Regions from separate parts of the Thermaerobacillus caldiproteolyticus genome, predicted to be linked through region 1. Evidence: predicted binding sites of a transcription regulator. Region 1 holds the regulator's gene; each other region holds the start of a gene.
What was found. Region 1 encodes LexA, which represses DNA repair genes until DNA is damaged. Its sites were predicted from a motif close to CGAACATATGTTCG; they were not measured.
Positions count from the first base shown of each region.

Region 2: uvrB (excinuclease ABC subunit UvrB) is a predicted target of LexA. The motif match lies at 4,152-4,165, and genes of this name have one in related genera.
Region 3: ISX45_RS20440 (WYL domain-containing protein) is a predicted target of LexA. The motif match lies at 4,567-4,580, and genes of this name have one in related genera.
Region 4: addB (helicase-exonuclease AddAB subunit AddB) is a predicted target of LexA. The motif match lies at 3,163-3,176, and genes of this name have one in related genera.

Region 1 covers NZ_CP064060.1:774,869-780,453, reverse strand. The annotation lists gene sirA (sporulation inhibitor of replication protein SirA) at 9-446, opposite strand; gene tkt (transketolase) at 757-2,763, opposite strand; gene ISX45_RS04020 (DUF896 domain-containing protein) at 2,896-3,126, opposite strand; gene ISX45_RS04015 (YneB family resolvase-like protein) at 3,215-3,859, opposite strand; gene yneA (cell division suppressor protein YneA) at 3,878-4,183, opposite strand; gene lexA (transcriptional repressor LexA) at 4,337-4,960, shown strand; gene glnA (type I glutamate--ammonia ligase) at 5,147-5,585, opposite strand, start outside.
Region 2 covers NZ_CP064060.1:2,751,980-2,757,564, reverse strand. The annotation lists gene ISX45_RS13930 (glycosyltransferase family 2 protein) at 1-33, opposite strand, end outside; gene ISX45_RS13925 (DUF6044 family protein) at 48-1,739, opposite strand; gene ISX45_RS13920 (MerR family transcriptional regulator) at 1,919-2,425, opposite strand; gene ISX45_RS13915 (PDZ domain-containing protein) at 2,660-3,850, shown strand; gene ISX45_RS13910 (CsbA family protein) at 3,867-4,088, shown strand; gene uvrB (excinuclease ABC subunit UvrB) at 4,239-5,585, shown strand, end outside.
Region 3 covers NZ_CP064061.1:35,451-41,035, reverse strand. The annotation lists gene ISX45_RS19255 (MerR family transcriptional regulator) at 1-12, shown strand, start outside; gene ISX45_RS19250 (hypothetical protein) at 54-731, opposite strand; gene ISX45_RS19245 (FtsK/SpoIIIE domain-containing protein) at 731-1,996, opposite strand; gene ISX45_RS19240 (hypothetical protein) at 1,905-2,228, opposite strand; gene ISX45_RS19235 (hypothetical protein) at 2,239-2,499, opposite strand; gene ISX45_RS19230 (hypothetical protein) at 2,627-2,833, opposite strand; gene ISX45_RS19225 (hypothetical protein) at 2,846-3,001, opposite strand; gene ISX45_RS19220 (hypothetical protein) at 3,016-3,243, opposite strand; gene ISX45_RS19215 (helix-turn-helix transcriptional regulator) at 3,521-3,748, shown strand; gene ISX45_RS19210 (hypothetical protein) at 3,890-4,060, shown strand; gene ISX45_RS19205 (LexA family protein) at 4,090-4,314, opposite strand; gene ISX45_RS20440 (WYL domain-containing protein) at 4,302-4,535, opposite strand; gene ISX45_RS19200 (GH25 family lysozyme) at 4,841-5,585, opposite strand, start outside.
Region 4 covers NZ_CP064060.1:191,471-197,055, forward strand. The annotation lists gene ISX45_RS01055 (hypothetical protein) at 1-199, opposite strand, end outside; gene ISX45_RS01060 (hypothetical protein) at 553-1,074, shown strand; partial or broken gene ISX45_RS01065 (competence protein ComK) at 1,364-1,726, shown strand; gene ISX45_RS01070 (TVP38/TMEM64 family protein) at 1,817-2,437, shown strand; gene lepB (signal peptidase I) at 2,438-3,004, shown strand; gene addB (helicase-exonuclease AddAB subunit AddB) at 3,216-5,585, shown strand, end outside.

The DNA of each region.
Region 1 (5,585 bases):
TCTTTTATTTACGCAAATTTTCTGCTGCTTTGAGAAAAATTGAGCCATTGATAATGACAAAACTGTGTGTCAACAGCTAAAAAATAAGGAGAAATGGTAGCCAACGCATGAAAAATAGGACGGACGATTGCATCATTGTCTGTCACAAGAAGCAGACGGCGCTTTTGAACAATCAATAATGCTTCCTCATTTTCCTCTCCTTTAAAAATCAACATATTTCGTTCTAAGTTTTTCTCTACTTGTCCAGGAAAATTCTCTTTTAATCCCATTTCAATTCTCGAAAATGAAATACGTTCCGTAATAAAGGCAACTTGTTTGTCACAGACGTTTTTAAACGTCGCTTTGGCATATTGATGTTCACGCAATAGTTCGACGATTTTTTCTGCGCGAGGATAATATTCGTTTCCTACTTCCTCATTGAATAAATAAATCCAATACCGAATCATCTCCGTCCCCCATTTCTTTTTTCTCTTATCTTCATTATAAAAAAAGAAACAGGAAAAACTTGTCTATTAGCGTAAAAATTCACCACTAATTTTGTCGATTGCTAGAAAAACAGAGGTGAGCGGTTAACTCCGAAGGAAAATGTTCTTCCGCTGGGGAATAGTTACATTTCGACTTTGGAAGGCTATTTTCCGCTAAAAGTCGCGAGCTGATCTAGAAATAAAAAAGCAGAAGCGGTGCTTCTTCTATTCCTGAAACGCGTTGAGAGATCTAAAAAAGCTGCCTCCTGATCAGAGACAGCTTTTCCAACGGTTATTTGTTTAGTAATGCTTTGACACGTTTCACAACGTTTTCTACCGTAAATCCATATTCCTCCATAATTTTTTCACCTGGAGCCGAGGCACCGAAGCGGTCAATCGCTAAAATGTCACCTTCATCGCCAGTGTAGCGTTCCCAACCAAGAGAAGCAGCCATTTCAATTGCTAAACGTTTTTTCACTGCAGGTGGTAACACTTGTTCTTTATATTCGTTCGGCTGTTTCTCAAAGCGATCCCATGATGGCATGCTTACAACGGAAACATGAATTCCTTCTTCGGCTAACGCTTTTTGCGCATTCACAGCAAGACTTACTTCCGAACCGGAGGCAAGCAGTAAAGCTTCTGGAGCTCCATTTGCTGCTTCCGAAACGACATAAGCACCTTTTTTCACGCCTTCATAGGCCCGTTCAGCTGTATTCGGCAATGTTGGAACATTTTGGCGTGTTAGCACTAACGCAGTTGGTTGATTCGTCGATTCAACAGCTAAGCGCCATGCCGCTGCCGTTTCATTCGCATCAGCCGGACGAATGACGGATAAATTTGGCATTGCTCGAAGTGACGGCAACTGTTCGATTGGTTCGTGTGTTGGACCGTCCTCTCCTACAGCAATACTGTCATGGGTAAGAACGTATGTGACCGGCAAGCCCATCAGTGCGGCAAGACGAATGGCAGGACGTAAGTAATCAGAGAAAACAAAGAACGTGCCTCCAAACACCTTCACTCCGCCATGAAGCGCCATGCCGTTCATCGCAGCCCCCATCGCAAATTCGCGAACACCGAACCAAATGTTGCGGCCCTCATAGCTTTCCGGAATCAAGTTCCCTGCTCCTTTAATAAGTGTTTTGTTGGAACCGGCTAGGTCAGCAGAGCCTCCAATAAATTGCGGAACCGCTTTGGCAATAGCATTTAGCACTTCTCCTGAAGAAGCGCGAGTGGCTAGACTTTTCCCTTCTTCATAAACTGGTAAGCTTTTTTCCCATCCTTCTGGCAATGTGCCTTCAATTGCTAACTGTAACTGTTGCGCCAACTCTGGATAAGCCTTTTCATATTGCGCAAACAATTCGTTCCATTCTGCTTCTTTTTTCTCTCCTGCTTCTTTCACGACTTTGCGGAAGTGCTCATACACCTCTTCCGGTACATAAAAATCTTCTTCGAACGTCCATTTGTACGCTTGTTTTGTCAATTTTAACTCATCGGCACCGAGCGGAGCACCGTGGACATCAGAAGTACCCGCTTTATTCGGCGATCCGTAACCAATCGTTGTTTTCACTTCGATCAATGTCGGACGAGTTGTGTCCGCTTTCGCTTCCTCCAATGCTTTGGCGATCTCTTCAATGTTGTTGCCGTCTTCCACGCGTAAATATTGCCAACCATACGCTTTAAAACGTTGTCCAACATTTTCTGAGAACGAAAGATTCAATTCGCCGTCCAGCGAAATATCGTTTGAATCATAAAGAACAATAAGGCGACCAAGCTTTAAATGTCCGGCTAATGAAGCCGCCTCAGAAGCAACTCCTTCCATTAAGTCACCGTCACCGCAAATCGCGTATGTGTAATGGTTAATAATTTCAAAATTGTCTCGATTGTATGTAGCCGCTAAATGTCTTTCCGCCATCGCCATCCCGACTGCCATCGCAATTCCTTGACCGAGCGGCCCCGTCGTCGCTTCTACTCCCGGCGTATGACCGTATTCCGGATGCCCCGGTGTTTTGCTTCCCCATTGACGGAACTGTTTAATATCTTCCATGGAAACATCATAGCCGCTTAAATGAAGCAAGCTATACAAAAGCATGGAGCCATGGCCTGCTGATAACACAAAGCGGTCGCGGTTAAACCATGTTGGATTGCTCGGGTTATGATTCATAAACTTCGTCCAAAGCGTATATGCCATTGGTGCAGCACCCATCGGCATTCCCGGATGTCCGGAATTTGCTTTTTCAATCGCATCAATGGACAATGTACGAATCGTCGTAATGGCTAATTGGTCAATCGTATGTTCCATTCGTCTTCATCCTTTCGTTCAAAAACGTTCTATCAACACTATCATATAGAAAAGGAGGAAACATGTACAACTATTGTTTTGAAAAAAGAAAGCATCTGTATGCGTAAGATGCTTTCTTTTTCACTATCGTTATTAATGAAGCCGTCTTTTTTGACTCTCTTTTAGTTTCTTTGGGGTGACATCGTTTCCGTTCGGATCAATGATCTTAACGGAATGAAGCGTATCGGTCATGGCTTTGCGAAATGCTTGTAAATACTCTTGGCGAAGCCGCTGTTGTTCTTCGCGCTCCGCTGCTGTCAAACCTACCGTTTTAGATTTTTTTGCCAGCTCATTAATCCGTGATAATTTTTGCTTCGATAACATTGTTTCACTCCATATCATTGATATGCTCTTATCTTACTAGAGAAATCGAAAATTGACAACTGCTTTGCTTCTCCATCTGCTGACAGTTCTATGTGCCTGACTGAACGTATTCTTGATATCGGCGATGAACAGTCGCCTTCGAGACGTCATAGCCGAATCCACGCAACGTTGCGGCAATTTCCGCAAACGTCAGACCGTTATGGCGCAAACGGACAATTTCTTCAACTGGGAGCTCGATTCGTTCTCTTCCAGCATGTTCTCCAACATGCTTTAAGTTCCGCTCCGGTCGGTATCCTCTTTCAATCGCTTTTTTCATGCCTCGTTTAATTTTTAAGTTATGTATTTTACGTTGATATTCTTCAACAATGCTAATGATATCGAGCACCATCGAATCCGCCTCGGATAATTGCATCTCTCCGTTATGGCTGATCGTATATATTTTGACCCCTTCTTTTTGAATACAGTGCAACAAAGCAATTCTTGCATGCCCTCTTCCTAATCTTGTCTCATCTTGAATGAGAAGCGCATCGATTCGTTCCTGTTTTAGCGCAGCCAGCAACTCTAAAACCCCGTCCCGCTCAATTTCATAGCCGCTCGCCTGTTCAGTAATAATTTTAACGACTTCAAATCCATACCGTTCAGCGAGGCGCTCTAATTCTTCCCGTTGCCGCTCTAACGATGTTTCTTGCGCCTCTTTCGTTGTGCTTACGCGACAATAAATAATCGCTTTCACTTTCGATCATCTCCGTTGTTATTTGCTTACTACTAGCGGGTCATCTGCTTTTGATTTTAACACAGGAATAACCAACTTTTCACCCGCCATAATTTGTTGGCTCGACAAATGATTCACATCGATGACCCATTCAATAAACTCATTGGTTGAAAGCTGATGTGATTTCCGGTATTTATTTGCTAATTTCCAAAGTGTATCGCCGGGTGTGACGGTGATTTCTAGATAATCTTCTTTATGAATCGGTTTGCTTGCATACGCAAATCCAGCTAATAACATAAATGAAAGAATCGAAAAAACAATATAGTGAGCAAGCTTTCGTTTCATCGTTTATCACCTCATAAGAATATTTGTTCGCCTTTGTGCTTTTATTATAATCAAGAACATTTGTTTGTGTCAATAGATTTTCGAACTTATGTTTGTTTTTTAATAATGAACATGCTATAATGTAGGCAAACGATGAGGTAAGAGGTGTATATGATGACAAAGCTATCAAAACGGCAGCAGCAAATATTAGATTTTATTAAGAAAGAGGTACAGACGAAGGGATACCCTCCTTCCGTTCGTGAAATTGGTGAAGCTGTTGGACTTGCCTCTAGTTCAACCGTACACGGACATTTAGCAAGGCTTGAAAGCAAAGGGTATATTCGACGTGATCCGACAAAACCGCGCGCCATTGAAATATTAGATGCTGATTTTACTTCCTCGATGCAAAAAAACAATGTCGTCAATGTTCCTATCATTGGCAAGGTGACAGCCGGACAGCCAATTACTGCCGTTGAAAACATTGAAGACTATTTTCCGCTCCCGGAGCGCTTTGTTTCACCGGAAGATCATGTGTTTATGCTTGAAGTGATGGGAGACAGCATGATTGAGGCAGGCATTTTAGATGGGGATTACGTCATTGTACGCCAACAACAGTCAGCCAATAATGGAGATATTGTTGTAGCAATGACCGAGGAAAACGAGGCAACCGTTAAACGCTTCTTTAAAGAGCAAGACCATATTCGTTTGCAACCGGAAAACCCTCATTTAGAGCCGATTATTGTCCGTGACGTGACAATTCTTGGAAAGGTCATTGGAGTTTACCGTATGATTAACTAAAATCAAGAAAAGTGCAAGCGCACCTATTTCACTATCTTGACTCCCACGATGGGCAAATGCTCTTCACTCGAAAGACAGTTGACCACCTGATATAGATGGAGTAAGACAGTTTTCTTTTAAACTTTATACTTTTCTGACCTTACAAAAAAGGCTATCTCGTTCAATACGAGATAGCCTTTTTCTTTTTTAGTATAACTCCATATATTGGTCGCGTTCCCATTGGTGAACAGCGGTACGGAACATATCCCATTCGATTTCTTTTGCTTCGACAAAATGTTCGAATAAGTGTTTCCCTAATGCGTGAATCATGACTTCATCTGATTTTAAGTTTTCCAATGCTTCTGCTAATGTCGCTGGTAAATCAACGATTCCTTCCTCTAAACGTTCTTCTTTTGTCATGACGTAAATGTTACGATCAACCGGAGCTGGAGGAGTTAATTTGTTTTTAATACCGTCTAATCCAGACGCAAGCAGCACCGCCATGGCTAAGTAAGGGTTTGCTGAAGGGTCAACGCTGCGCACTTCAATGCGTGTGCTCATGCCGCGTGAAGCTGGGATACGAATGAGCGGGCTTCGATTGCGTGCAGACCACGCTACATAACAAGGTGCTTCATATCCTGGCACA
Region 2 (5,585 bases), 1.8 Mb from region 1:
TGGTACAACAATCGTTAATACCGGCTTTTTCACGATAGTTTCCCCCTTTACTCCACTTTATATAAGTAAATCTTCCAGACGGATTCTGAGTCTTCAAATGACTTCATCAAGCGAAGATGGTTTTCTTTCGCATTCATAATCGGAACAGAAGAAAAGATATAGCGTCCTCCCATTTTTTTAAAGACGTCCGTGTTGATGTCAAGATGGCGAATCTTTTTATGAGACGTTTTTCGAAAATCGTAATGCTTGCCTAGTTCTGCTGAGAAAATATACACCCGATTGCCCCAATGATCGAAGTAATCTTTGAGTTCTGGACTTTTATCGAGCTCTTTCGCAATAATTTTTCGGAACTCGTGCTTGTAAGAAAGCGGGTAAAAATTGTTGTACGTATCGAGCGTGTAAAAGCCATTATATTGCGCAATCGCCGGATGAAGCCCGATGCTGGCGACCCGGTAGGAGCTTTGTGGTTGTCCGATATAGTCTTTAATCTCTTGGAACAAATGCTCTGCGTAAAACTCCTTAAATGATGGAGTGCCAATGATTCGATAACGAATTTCTTCGTTAAAGCCACAGAGCAAGAGAATTTGCAGGACAAGGGAGACAACGACAAACCGTCTCCATTTTTCTCCTCTTTGCCAGAGAATCCATAACGCAATCGCAAAATCCAGATAGATGACAAGCGGGCGTAAAAAGTGAAAGCGAGCGAAATTAAAAGTGTTCAGCAACGAAAATCTTTCCTTGAGCGGCTGCCACCCTTTGTAAAACCAGAACGCATACCAGACGGATAAGACGAAATTTAAGACAAATAGAAATAAAAACTGTTTTTCTATTTTCTTGTTTTGTTTGGCGATGACAAAGGCAAATGCAATGAAAAGCACAGGTAAGATAATGAAGGTATGCAATGTCATCACATGGGTATGTCCAAGTAAATAATTTTTAAAGACAAGGCGAACCGTGTGCCAAAAACCAAGTTTGGAAGATACAAACTCGTTTCGGCTTGTCGGTTCTTCTCCGAACAGCAGTGAGTAAACGAGACGATATTCAATGGCTAGAAACAGTCCCGTCATAAAGGCGATACTCCCAAGGAACGGGAGATTCCATTGTTTTTTGACGATGACATCGCGCAACCAAAGTAATGCCATCGCCGTTAAAAAGAAGAAAAAGCCAAGGACAAAACTTGCATAAAACGGAAGAAGGGCAAGAACGAGCCACTCTTTCCATGACGCTTGTCGATTTCGAATGGTTAAAAACGCCCAAAGCGCAAGCGGCATCCCGAGTGTACTTAGCATACCTGATGGCCAAAAAGGGGTAAGGGCAAACGCGAGAGCTGCCCCGACGCGAATGAGATAGGCCTCTTGTTCTGTCAAAAAGTGTCGTTTTAGTAACAAATACATCCCAAGAAAGGCGAACACTCGTGTAATCGTCTGGCTAAGGGCATACGCAACCATTGAAGGAAACAGGGCATGGAGCCAGACGATGCCGCTAAACTCCGTGCCAAAGGCGTTGCGGGGCAGACCATTAATGACTTGTGGAATCGTGGCATTGAGCGGTCCAAACAACTCTCCGCTTTTTGTCAGCACCTTATACCACGCAATATTGGAATCTAAGTTATCATGAACGCGAATATGAGCGTTTTCTCCTAACAGATAAAGCGGAGAGAGATAAAGAGCTAAAAGGAGGACTGCGATCCATATGGCTATTTGTTCTTTGTTTTTGACTTGTTTGTTACACGGTATCATTGTTCTCCGCTCCTTCTTGTTTAAACTTAGTCAAAACGGCATTTATTATAAGACAAAATGATTAAAAAACAATAAAAAATTTATTAAGAAAAGTAAAAGGTAGCGAGATGAATTCTAGTGGAAAAAAGAACTCCCTTCCCGCTGTGCGCTAGCAAGCGGAAAGGGAGAACGAAACGATTTTATGCAAATAAACTCATAATGCGGCTAAGACCGCGTCGTTTTGGTTTTTTTCTGCTGTTTTCTTCATCGAGGGAGCGGTCGTGATTGACTTTTTCGAGAAGAGCCAGCCGTTGTTCTAATTCGTGAATGTAAGTAGTGAGCTCATCAATTTCTTGACGGTGTTGCAATAGTTGAAATGAAACGACTTCATCGGCTTTTTGATCAAGTTGGCGCTCCATGCGCTGGAGGCGTGAGGTGAATTTGTCGAGTTGCGGTTGGACGTAAGTGGTGAAAAACGCTTCGGCAGAGAAGGCATCTTTTTCTTCTATATCGATGATATCGCTGTCTTCTAGAGCGGCTCCATGTTCAAACTTAATTTGTTCTAACAATGCCAGTGTTTCAGCATCAAATACATAATGACCGGCTTCATTTTTTGAGCACGGAATGTTATATTTTTTCACCCAACGTTGAACCGTTTTCGGCGATACCCCAAGGCGTTTGGCGACGTTACTTGTTTTTAGCTCCATAGCTTCCTCCTCCTTTTTCTTCTTGCTTATATCATTTTTCCATCGAGTGCTGATTTCCTTTCGGCTTGACAAAACTAGTGCGGATTCGGCAAAGAAAGTGGTCATCTCGAACGGTTCGTCAATTGTTGGCAAGAGGCGTTGAAAAAAATTCCTAACAGTCATAGGATTTACGACAGCGATTTGATAGAATACAAGTAGATTGGCAGAATCGTGAACATAGCGAGGTGATAGGGAATGTCCGCGTGGGTGTTAGAAATAATCAAAGGAATTGGTCGGTTATGGATACAACCTCTTTTCTATTATGGAATTTTGTTGGTGCTTTTTGTTGGATGGCGCCGGGTAAAAAAAGAGCGAAGTCATTTTCATATTCGTGTGTATGATTGGTTTCATGAAAGCAAATTTTTTTGGCGTAGCGGTCTTGGAATCGGCGTTGTTATTTCGTTTGTGACCGTTGTTGTCGGTGTGGCGTTTCCGCGGGATGCGGTGATGTTGCTCGCTTGGGTAACGATATTGCTTGGGCTGACGGTACAAATGAGGTTGTTATCGCCTGCTTACACGATCGGATTGACTTTTTTTGTTGTTAGTTTTTTAGCTAGATATGAAGGAACAAAATCATTTTTTACAGCCAATTTTCCTGGACTTAATGAAACGAATTTGCCAGCGTTAGCGATATTGCTAGCGTTGCTTTTAATGGCGGAAGCGTGGTTGATTTTACGAAATGGGGCTGTAGGGACATCTCCACAATTGACGAAAAGTAAGCGTGGGTTCATCGTCGGGGAACATTGGGCACAACGGCTTTGGTTTGTGCCGATACTGCTTCCGGTGACGGGGGATGCGCTTGTTCCTCCATTTTCGTGGTGGCCGCTGTTTCCGGGAGGGAATGACACGTATTCCCTCATGCTTGTCCCGTTTTTCATTGGCTTTTCCCAGCATGTTCAAGGAATGAATCCGCATCGATCGATTCACTTTACGGGGAAACGTGTCATGCTGTTGGCACTTGTGACCAGCATTCTGGCCGTGGTAAGCTACTGGTATGTGACGTTAGCGATTGCCGCGGCAGCTGTAGCGTTTATTGCGAGAGAATGGTTTGCGTTTTCCCAGCATGTTCAAGACCGTTCCCAGCCGCCTTACTTTTCGCAGCGCGCGAACGGGCTGGTAATCGTAGGGATCCTTCCGAAATCGAAAGCGGAGAAGATGGCACTTCAAATTGGTGAAGTGATTGTGAAGGTAAATGGAATGCCAGTGAAAACGGAAGAAGAGTTTTACAGAGCATTGCAGCGGAATCGCGCGTTTTGCAAGTTAGAAGTGTTGGGAGAAAACGGAGAAGTTCGCTTTGTGCAAGGAGCATTATATGAAGATGAACACCATGAACTTGGTTTATTGTTTGTGCAACAACGAAAAAAATGGGCCTCTGAAGCCGTCTAAATAAGGAGTTTTGGCGATGTGGTTTATCATTGCGTTAATTGTGCCATGCTTGCTAGTTCTTTTATTCACACGTGTGACGTATAACCATTATGTCGGTACTCTGTTAACGGTCGCTTTATTAGTGGCTTCTTATGTGAAAGGGTATACGGATGAATTACATGAAATTTTAGCTGATATTGTGTCCACGACCGTCGGATTTTTGTATGCAGAAAAGATGGTCAAAAGGCTAAAAAAATGAAATGAGAACGTGCCTTCGAATACGGAAGGCACGTTTTTTTTGTAACGATTGGATTTTTTGGAACGAATATAAGTTCGCTTTTTTTGTGCATCTTTTCTTTCAATATGCTACAATGAGAGTTAAGATGAATGAGAATAGGAGGCTTTGCATGTGGGAGAGCGTTTTGAGTTAGTCTCAACCTATCAGCCGCAAGGCGATCAACCAAAGGCGATTGCCAAATTAGTAGAAGGAATTCGAAATGGTGTGAAGCATCAAACGTTGTTAGGGGCCACAGGAACGGGAAAGACGTTTACCATTTCCAATGTCATTAAAGAAGTCAATAAGCCGACGCTTGTGATTGCCCATAATAAAACATTAGCGGGGCAATTATATAGCGAATTTAAGGAGTTTTTTCCGAACAATGCGGTGGAGTATTTTGTTAGTTACTATGATTATTATCAGCCGGAAGCATACGTGCCGCAAACGGATACGTACATTGAAAAAGACGCAAGCATTAATGATGAAATCGATAAATTACGACATTCGGCGACATCGGCGCTGTTTGAGCGGCGCGATGTCATTATTGTCGCGAGCGTATCGTGCATTTACGGTTTAGGTTCGCCGGAAGAATATCGCGAGCTTGTCGTGTCATTGCGTGTAGGCATGGAAATAGAACGGAATGAACTGTTGCGTCGCCTTGTCGATGTGCAATATGAACGGAACGATATTGACTTTCAGCGCGGAACGTTCCGCGTGCGCGGCGACGTTGTTGAAATTTTTCCAGCTTCGCGCGATGAACATTGCATTCGCGTTGAATTTTTTGGTGATGAAATTGATCGCATTCGCGAAGTGGATGCGTTAACAGGAGAGATTATCGGTGAACGGGAACATGTTGCCATTTTCCCAGCATCCCACTTCGTTACGCGCGATGAAAAAATGCAACTGGCGATTCAAAATATTGAAAAAGAGCTAGAGGAACGGTTGAAAGAATTGCGTGAGCAAGGAAAACTGCTAGAAGCGCAGCGTTTGGAACAGCGGACGCGCTATGACCTTGAGATGATGCGGGAAATGGGCTTTTGCTCAGGTATCGAAAACTATTCCCGCCATTTAACATTGCGTCCGCCGGGGTCGACGCCATATACGTTGCTTGATTATTTCCCTGATGACTTTCTTATTGTGATCGACGAATCACATGTGACATTGCCGCAAATTCGCGGAATGTATAATGGGGACCGGGCGCGCAAGCAAGTATTGGTGGATCATGGATTTCGTTTGCCATCAGCACTTGATAACCGCCCGTTAACGTTTGAGGAATTTGAACAAAAAATTAATCAAATTATTTATGTATCGGCAACACCGGGACCATATGAATTAGAGCATAGTCCTGAGGTCGTTGAACAAATTATCCGCCCGACGGGACTGTTAGATCCGACGATTGATGTTCGTCCAATTCAAGGGCAAATTGACGATTTAATCGGGGAAATTCACGAGCGCGTCAAACGAAATGAGCGTACGCTT
Region 3 (5,585 bases), on a different replicon from region 1:
TTTGGAAAGTAGACTCCATTACCTTGCGAAACAAGGCGGAAAACTCCGCCTGCCTATCGTAAATCCGCAACCAATCCACTTGACTTCGGTTTTGTTGGCTTCAGCGACTGCACAAACTGACCAAATGATTGCGCTTGTATTACATAAAAAGGATATTGTCCATCAATCGCAAAGCGTTGTTCTGACAAGATTAGTACTCGAGGAAATACAGGAGGCTTATCGGCCGGTTGCCATGGCTCTTTTGCGATCACACCGCTCTCAAACAATTTCAGATATCTCTCCAGCTTTGCTTGCATCATTTTTTGCGAATACACCGTATTTTGTACTTCAATGAAAAAGGGAGTTTTGTTTTGACGGTCGTACTTGCGAAAAATACAGAAAATGTCCGGTTCAACTGTACCTTTTGTGCCATACTTTGGCTCGATTTGAAACGTTATAACATCCCCATACTTTCGCATTTCTTTATACACACTCAAGATCGCAAGGTAATGACTAATTTTGGCGCTATCTTTCTTGATATTCGACTCAGCAGTAAGATATAGAAAGGGGGCTCCAAATGCTTCAGAACGCCGAATATGGCCATTAGCAACCAATCTTTTAAGGACCGCATTTGCACTATTCGCCGGACGTTTAAGATGCGAAAAATGAAGCTCAGCAATCGAATCACGGTCCATGACACGGAATCTGTTAATATCACGAATAATCGCTTTGTCGCGTTCAGATAATCTCATTAGTCTAAACCTCCTAAGATGTCATCCTCTAGAAGTTCCTCGTTATTCTTAGTTGTCTCTTGCGCCTCTGATGAGCCGGAAAACATGTCCTTCCAATCATCAACGAAATAAGGTTTTAGTAATTTTTCCGCCTCTTTTTGCGTGAGATATGGCGCTTGAATCTCATATAGTTTGTCACTGTTCATCATGAATCGTCCTGGTATTTCAATATCTTCTGCTTTGGGAGTATTTACGATGCGCGACTCTATTTTGTCGCGTAATTTAAACCCCATTGAAACGGTCAGATTAGCACGTATCGTTGTATCAAGAACTTCACTACTCGGCCGCTGCATCGATAAAATAGCAAATACACCTAATGTGCGTCCGATGGCCACAATGTCAATCAAAATGTCCATGATGTCGTTGAATTTCCGTAGTAAAACAAATTCATCGATACAAACGACAATGTAGGGACGTCGATATTTTGTTGGCAATTCATCGATATGGCCAACTCGAAAAGAGTACGTTAGATCACTCCGTTCATTAAGCTCTTTTTTGATATGATGCAGCATTCTTTGGATTTTTTGGGGTTCAAAAAGCACGCATTTCACATGCTTTACATTTTGGAATATATGAAACTCTGACTTTTTACAGTCAGCTAGATAGAGTTCTAATTCATGCGGTTTTTTAGATAGGATGAGGGTTGTTAGAATGGAGCGAAGCTGCGAGGATTTACCGCTTCCCGTTTCTCCGGCTATGAGAATATGTGGCATTTGAGCCAGGTCGAATATTTTATATTGGCCATGGCGATCCACTCCACAAATAATCCCCAATTTTAAAGGAGTTAGTAAAGCTTTGAATTCATCATATCGGTATTTTAGAACGGTTGGCATTTTTGTACCGTAAATAGTTAGAACAAATTTTTTTAGATCCCCTTTTAATTCGATATTACGACCAAACATTTGCTTAAAAACATATTCCTTTTTGCTCACTTCTTTTGGATCCATCCCGTTTTTGAGCGTAAATACAAACTCGATTTTGTTGGCCGTTTCTATAACGCTATGAATTTTCGGATAAACCGGGATCACTCGATCACCGCTTTTGTACGGCACATATAGTCCCGCATTGTAAAACGCTTTTTTGAGCTTTGCTTTCAATCGCTGCCGACTAAGCCAATCAACAACTTTCTGCATACTACACCCCTCGCAATCCGAAAAAGAATAGCCATAGCACTGCACCATAGGCCAAAATAGGAAATACAAACCGCCCAATTTCAGCAACCGCATACGCTACTTCCGGAAATCCGCCGCGTGCTAGGAATCGTTCAGAAAACGCTACTACCATAATCGTTCCGACTCCAGCAAGGAACAACGCGAATCCGCCGTCGTGTATCGGGAACAAAGTTTGCGGTGTGATTGTCGGAAGAAAGCCGGAGTATGCGCGTGTTGGGCGCTTCGACTTTCGATGCGTTCCGGCCATAAACTCACGAAAGTCAATCGTTTCAATCTTCGTTTTCATCGGAAGCACCTCACGTTAGATAATCGATAATCTCACGAACGATTTTTCCGTAACGACCGATATTTTCAGCGCCGTGACGCTTGATATATCGGTAAATGATTCGCATCGCTTCTTTGTCGTCTAGTTCTTTCGCTTGTTTTAGTAACTCACGTAAATAATCCGGACTATACAGAAGTTTTTGTGTGTTGAGTTCCGTGTATTGCCAACGGGGAATTTTCTTCGTTTCGGCTATCGTCTTAAAAACCGTTTGTAATATACTAACGAATCCCATCGTCATGACGCCTCCTTAAAGAACGTTTTCCAGTCGACTTTTCTTTCGCGGTGCGTTCGTTTCCACCAAACTTTGTGTATTACGTATGCGCTGATAACAAACGTTTTAATCATTTCGGGGTTCCTCCTTAGTAAAGTAAGTCGATGATGTCTTCGAGTAGATGACGTGCGTGCGACGGTATGTCTCGAATCGCGACGTAAACTTGGCTGTCGCGTAACATTTGCGTGTTTGTTTCGTCCGACAAAAACTCTTTCAACGCCTTTAACTCGCTGGGTGACTTAATTGAACGAACAATTTCGACCAAGTTGTCGGCGCGACTAATCCATTCGAACATAATTACTGCCTCCTAGTCGTTACGTTTCCCGATCATTTCGCTAAGATGTTCGCGATATCCACAAATCCAACACTCAACGTAAAAATCGTCAGTTTTCCAATCATGACCTAAAAATCCGATTTCCGTATGATCTTCGCATTTTTCACATTGAAATTCGATTTTAACCATGATAAACACTCCTTTTAGAATGGTTTTATAACTTCCTTCAAAACGTCAATGATAAATGACGCAGTGTCTTGCGTAAGAGGGTTACTCATGTCGATTTCGCTGATACGCTTACCAGCTCGTAATCCTTCAAGTGCGATTTTTCGAATCAATGAATTCATAAAATTTCCGCCTCCTTCAATGAATAAAACGTATGGATTCGGGGGAAAAACTTTGTGCTTCGTCAGTCGTTCGCTTTGCTTCACTCCTTCCTCTTCTTCTAACAAATTTTGTTTTTGCTGCTATTACTGCGATTTCGCTCGTAATTTCCTGTCAGATTACATTTCCGATACATTTCTGCTGAAATGTCGAAACAATATAGACTTTGTGTTCAAGTGTCTACTACAACAAGAAATCGACAATGTTGATCGTTTGTTAAATTCATATGTGTCGCTGTTTGTCCATTATTCAAACTTTCTTGAGGTTTAAAAAATTTGATTTTTGGACATACTGCCTAAAAAACCAACAAGAAGGAGTGATAGCTTGTTCGGATTAGGAAAACCTCGTTCCAAATTCGGAAAGTTTCTAGACAAACACGAAATTACTCAACAAGACCTTGTGCGGAAAAGTGGGGTGAATAGAGGAACAATCAGCAGGCTTTGCCAGGGGGATGCATTCAAACCATCGATGAAAAACGCACACAAAATCATCAAAGCTTTACGGCAGCTAACGGGGAAAAATGTAGACTACGATGATTTCTGGAGCATGTAAAGGTACGTCTAAGCAAAGGCGTACCTTTTTTATCAACAAAACCGAACAAATGTTTTCTCCGGAAACCTACAAATCGAACTAACATTCGTATACAATAAAAGTAAATATAAGACATACGGAATAGGGAAAGCAGGGATACGGATGGAGCAACTTTTACTCAAACTCAAAGGATTACTCGGAAATTCTACTTTCGATGAGTTAGTCGTTTCGAGGGAGGTCATCGATTTAAAGGCCATCTGCGATGTGCTTCTACAAAAAGGGACAATCTCAAAAGACTTTTATAAGCAAATTGCGAACGTATTTGAAAAATAGAAATCGCCTCTCCATAGCTGGAAAGGCGATTATTTTTCAATCATTTTGAGAACTTGAATCGTTCGTGGACGACTCAATTCCCAAGTGATGTATCCTTTTTTTCTCAAACTCTCCATATGTCTGAAAACGGTCGATGTTGAAGGAATGTTTAGCTTAGATCCGATTTCACGCATAGACGGTGGATAGTGGTGCTCTCTCACGTAATCAATAATCACATTCAGAATGGCTCTTTCTTTTTCTTTTAGCTCACCCATTGTGTTCTTTTCCCCCTTTTATGTTTGGCTAAACGGATAGATAGAATGTTGCTTAATTTGAAGATTCTACGCTGTTTTCGAAGTTGGCAAAAAGCTTTGATGTGCGTGTCGTCTACAGACTCAAGAACGATAGTCCTTTGACTCAGCTGTCCACGGTCGCTTAGATATATGATTTCCAAAGGTTCTTGAGATACTAGAGCATTGAGAAGTAGTCCTCTCACTATCACCGCCCCCTTTTATTTACATTATAGGGGAACCTATGTTCGATTTCAATAGAACAACTGTCCGTTTTTTAGATACTTTAGGAAAATCTTTTAGGATTTTGTATTAGGAAATAAAATTAAACAAAGTTTTATTTCAATTCCTATAACTAATTCCTAAAAAACAATCGATGAAAACGTTGATGTTATCACGTTTTTTCAAAACAAGTACAATGTCAAATTTAAACGGTGACTTATTTAGTGTTGTTTCCTACCTAATTTTCAAGTTAAAAAATAAAAAACCCCTGCCGTTTTGGCAGGGGCTGCTACTTCTTCAACACATTTTTTGCAAACCTGTACAACATCAAAAACATTTGTGCGCGCGTCAAAGGTTCATCGCGACGATCTTGCGTCACAACACCATTTTGTTTGAGAAATTCAAACGCTGCATCGACTTCTTTGTCGTATGCTGATTGAGGTGTTTTCATTTCTTGAATTACTACTGATTTTTTTACATCCGCCGGCTTCCCAATAAAGTATTCAAGAGATTTCGTCCCGACTAGTTGGTTCAGATCGACGTAACCGGAAACCCCGGACAATTTTCCACGCTGTGTATATTGCCACAAGTCTGCTGGCATATCCGGTTTTAGTCCGTTAGGCTGCCCAATGTCATTCGTTGCATAGCGTGGCACCCACAAGAAGTCTGCTTTCACCTTATCCATTCCATGTTGTTTGTAGAAGGAATGACCCGTGTACAGTCCGACTTTTTTTCCAGAATTCTTCTTGCAGTAGTCAATAAACGCTTGTGTTGCTGGAACAAGGTCTTTCGGATTTTTTGTTGTGACTTCTTCCACATCGACAACTAGGAATTTAGCGTCTTTATCTGCCCGTGCTAGAAAGTCTTTTGCTTCCTGTATAGCGTCAGATACACTGACAAAACGCGCGTAAGCATAGTGACCAAATGGAATGCCATACTTTTTGCAGCCGGCCACATATTCTTTATATTTTTGGTCTACAGATTTTGAACCGTATTGAACTCGAATGATAGCCAAGTCTAATTCTTTGCTTGCT
Region 4 (5,585 bases), 580 kb from region 1:
AGTCCCAAACTTCATGAGCTTCTAATGATCCTTCACTATATTCGCATATGCTACATTGAAAATTGGCCACTTCGTAGACTTTTTTTCTGATTTTATCCCATAGGCTACCGGGAATGACTGACCGCAAGCTTTTGTGTTGTACATATGTAGGCAATCGGGTTTGAATGGTTAATTTTAAATTCGGACTTAAAACACTCATAGTAACATTCCTCCTTCAAAAGTGCTACTATAAATTCCCATCTTATAAACAATTCTCTATCCGAGACAAAGGATCCTTTCAGAAAATACTCCTGAAATATCCGTTTTTCTATTAATTTTTTACATAATTCGACAAAAATTTATAATACAGTTATGTTATCTTTAAAAAGGAAAAAATACAAAGAGGAGGATACCGTGGACAATATTGCTTTAGTTATTAGCCTTATTGCGATGGTTGCTTTTCTTGTTTATTAGGTTCGTGGCATCGCGGGGGTTGCGAAAAAAAGAGAAGGAACAAAAACGCTATTTAAACGCTCGCTTATTGCTTTGGCAGTATCTCTCGTAGGATTTATTGTGGTCGGAATGACGACAGAGCCGCCAAAGCAAACAGCGAAGGAACCAAAGCAAGAGCAGCAAAAAGAACAAAAATCTGAAAAGACATCTAATAAGCAAGAAGCCAAGCCTGCTGTAGCTCAACCGAAAGAGAAAAAAGAAGAACCAAAAAAGCCAGAGGAGAAGAAAGAGGATCGAGTTAAAAAAGAAGAACAACCCAAAAATATCACAAGTGAACAAATTACTCCAAAGGGTGGATTAGGAGATACATTGGATGTATTTGAAAAACAATACGGAGAAAACGCTGGCGATCAAGAGATGGGACGCTTTCAAAACGATTATATATTACCGATGTTCCTTGACGGCAAAGCCTGGAATATCAAAATTCAATTCGAGGCAACAAACCAGAAGGCAAGAAGCATGAAGGAAGCACTAACTGTAGCTCAAGGATTTATTCCGAAGGATGCGCAAAAGGTAAAAGAATACGACCAACCTGAAATGGGTAGGAAGGTAATCGAGTATAAAAGTGAATTGCTAAAATAACGTTTTCCTGATTCTAATCCACCTAGGACATTTATTGTAATCGCTAGTTATGGCGAAGCTGGCAAGGAAAATGAAGTATTTGGACTTACAATAGGTGTTGGCAATAATCCGTAAGCCTACTCGCTTTGAGTAGGCTCTTTTTTAGTACACAGTATCAGAGACAAGAAAAGCTGGAGAAGTGTGCAAGGAATGTGAATTTTCGTATGAAATGTTATGTAAGTAGGACTTCTAATATGCTTGTTGAGTAGCATAATATTTATTAGGGGAAGAAAATTTATGTAGTACCATAACTTTCGATGGAAGGAAAGAAGGAACAAGGGCCATCATAGGAATTACCCATAAAGCCCCGATTGCCGTTGAGCCACTCAATGAAATTTATGTATTCCCAACTACTTCTCCTAATGCTCCTCGCTGTGTATGGCTATCACATATTCACGTGTTTCAATATGAACCTTCGAAAGAAGAACAAACGGTCGTTTATTTTAAAAATGAAAAAAGTATTCTCCTTGAAGTTTCCTATCATTCGTTTGTTAACCAATTATATCGAACGGCACAGCTGCGAACGAAATTATCAGAGCGAATAGAAGCGCGCGAGCGAAAAATGCAATATTTATTTCGTATGGATCGCTCAAAAGAATGGCTGCAGCAATAAAATTTATAACAGTCGAAATTCTCTCTATTTATATTCCCCATAGAAGCGTGTAAAATATAAATGTTACTTCGATGTGAATGGGGAGTATTCATGGACTTAGAAACATTAAAACAATGGTTTACACTAAAAAATGTATTAGACTTACTGGAACATTATCGCTCGTTTGGAATGATACCAGGTATTGTGTTTACGCTGCTGGAGTCATTTTTCCCGGTGTTGCCGCTCTTTATATTTGTGATGGCGAACGCCGCTGCTTTCGGGTTATGGGAAGGATTTCTCATTTCTTGGATTGGTACTTGTCTTGGTTCGATTTTTGTATTTTGGATAGCGCGAAAAGTAGGACAAAAACAGTTTTTCCGCTTTTTAAGCCGCCATCAAAAAGTGAGACGATTAATGAATTGGGTAGAGCGGCATGGATTTGGGCCTTTATTTTTGTTATATTGTTTTCCGTTTACCCCATCGGCGATTATTAATGTGGTCGCAGGCTTATCGCGTATTAGCAGGCAGCAATTTATTCTTGCCGTTTTATTTGGTAAGATGGTGATGATTTTTATGATTAGCTTTATTGGCTATGATCTTGCTGCGCTTGTGAAACAGCCGCTTCGTACTGTGGCAGTGGCGATTGTGATTATTTTGTTATGGTATGCAGGAAAACGAGTGGAAGCGCGATTTTCTTTGACGGACAAAGAGCCAAGCAAGGAAGATTCATAAATGACAGGTGGCGATTGTATGACGGAAAAACAACAACGTTTTCGAAAGCCGATTGTCTGGGGACTTGGATTATCCCTTCTTTTCACGGTTCGCTTTCTTTGTTTCACCAATTATATGGTGGAAGGTAAGTCGATGATGCCGACGCTACAAGAAGGAAATTTGCTTATTGTTAACAAGTTAAGCTATCAAATGGGAAACATTCGTCGTTTTGATATCGTTGTGTTTCATGCGAATGCGAAAGAAGACTATGTAAAGCGGGTCATTGGTTTGCCGGGAGACCGAGTAGAATATAAAAATGATGTATTGTATATTAACGGGAAGCGAATCGAAGAACCGTATTTGCAACCGTATAAACAGAAGTTAATTGACGGTAAATTAACTGGCGATTTTACACTTGAAGAGTTGACTGGGCAAAAAACGGTGCCGAAAGGATATATTTTTGTGCTCGGCGATAACCGATTAAGTAGTTGGGATAGCCGGCATTTTGGATTTGTGAAAATAAGTCGAGTTGTTGGCAAAGTAAATCTTCGGTATTGGCCGTTTAATAAGATGGCAGTGAGATTTTAGAACAAGATGTTCATCATAGCTTGTATGCTTGATGAATATCTTGTTTTTTTATGAGGAATATATGGAAAAATTGTATCAAAAACTTATATAGAACTAACAAGAAAAAACAGATATACTTATTTCGCGACAAAAAACTGCTACACATTCCTTTTAAGTATCGAACATATGTGCTATAATAAAAGAAATGCTGGAAAATGAAGGTGATGATGTCATGTCGCTTCGCTTTATTTTAGGACGATCCGGAAGCGGGAAAACGACAAAATGTTTAAATGAAATTCGCGAAATGTTGAGAGAAGAACCAAATGGGCCTTCCATTGTTTATCTTGTTCCTGAACAAATGACGTTTCAATCGGAATATAAGCTTATACATACACCGGGATTAGGGGGGATGATTCGCGCTCAAGTATTCAGCTTTACCCGGCTGGCTTGGCGTGTTTTGCAGGAGACAGGAGGCATGAGCCGATACCACTTGAACGATGTTGGGATTCAAATGTTGTTACGAAAAATTATTGAGCGGCACAAGCCGGAATTTAAGCTGTTTGGTCGCGCTGCCGATAAAGCGGGATTCATGACACAGCTTGGGGACATGATTGTCGAATGCAAGCGCTATTGTATTACACCTGAACAGCTTTTAGAAAAAGCTAACGTACTGCGCGAACAACAGGCGAAGGCAACGGCAAAAGTATTAGCCGATAAATTAAGCGATTTACACCTCATTTATGAACAATTAGAAAAGCAATTGATGCATCATTATATTGATTCAGAAGATTATTTGCGTCTATTAGCTGAGAAAATTCCACAATCGCGCTATCTTGCCAATGCTGAAATTTATGTAGATGGGTTCCATCATTTTACTCCACAAGAATATATGGTACTTGAACAGTTATTGCTTCATTGTAAGCGCGTAACAATTGCGTTAACAGTGGATGCTCCTTACAACGATCATCTCCCAAATGAACTTCATTTATTTCGCCTGACAGGCCAAACGTACCATGACATTCGTGAAATGGCGTTGCTAAACAATGTCGCTATCGACGATGTAGAATTGTTACAGCAAAACGTTCGTCATCGTGAAGCTGCGCTTGCTCATTTAGAAGCGCACTATGATTCTCGACCGGCTGTTTCTTTTTTAGAAGAAACGGAAGCGATTCAAATCTATGAAGCTTCAAATCGCCGTGCGGAAATTGAAGCAGTCGCACGCGAAATCGTTCGTCTTGTTCGCGATCAAGGGTATCGTTATAAAGATATTGCTGTCTTAGTTCGAAACACCAATGATTATCGCGATATATTGAAAACGATTTTTCAAGATTTTCACATTCCGTATTTTATGGATGAAAAGGAACCGATGCTTCATCATCCGCTCATCGAATTGCTTCGTTCCAGTTTAGAAGTTGTTACATCGCATTGGCGTTATGAGGCGGTGTTTCGCGCTGTAAAAACGGACTTGCTGTTTCCGAGTGATGCGAACATAGCGAAGATGCGTGAAGCGATGGACGAGCTGGAAAATTACGTGCTTGCCTATGGAATCAAAGGAGCGAAATGGACGAACGGAGAGCGTTGGACATACCGGCGTTATCAAGCGGTGGAAGGGCTATCGTTACCGCAAACGGATGAAGAAAAACAACGCGAAGATCAAATCAACAAGTGGCGGGAGTTGGTGGCGACGCCACTTGTGACATTGCAACGCCGCTTGCAGCGGGCAAAGGATGGGCGCGCTTTCTGTGAAGCGATTTATCGATATTTAGAAGAATTAGAGATTCCAAAAAAGCTAGAACGGCTGCAGATAGAGGCAGAAGCGCGGGGAAATTTAATAAAAGCAAGGCAGCATGATCAAGTATGGAAAGCTGTCATTGACTTGCTTGACCAATACGTCGAAATGTTAGGAGAAGAATCGCTTTCACTGAGTGAGTTTGCCAAAATTATCGAAACGGGACTTGACCGCCTTGAATTTTCTCTTGTGCCACCTGCCATCGATCAAGTGTTAATTGCGCATTTTGACCGTTCACGCCTTGTTGATATCAAGTGTGCGTTCATCATCGGCGCAAATGACGGGATCATTCCTGCTAAAATGAAAGAAGACGGTCTTTTGGCGGAAAATGAACGGGAGATTTTGCACGAGTCCGGTTTAAATGTGGCTCCGGGTGGAAGAGAGCAGCTGTTCTACGAATCATTTTCGATTTATTTAGCACTGACCAGTCCAAGTGAGCGGTTGTATATTACGTATCCGTTAGCCAATGAAGAAGGAAAAGCGTTAGCACCTTCGATGTTATTGAAGCGTCTTTGCGCATTATTTCCATCTTTGCATCCACGTTCGCGCGGAAACGAGCCGCTTGAAGCAACGGACGATGAACAATGTGAATTTGTTACGCATCCACATGCAACACTTACATACCTTGTTGCTCAATTGCAAGCATGGAAGCGAAATTATCCAATTCACCCGATTTGGTGGGATGTGTATAACTTTTACGCAGATGACGAAAAGTGGCGCTCAATAGCTCGAAACGTGTTGGCTAGCTTATTTTATGAAAATGTAGCACAACCGTTGAAAAAAGATATTACGAAACAACTGTACGGCAAAAAA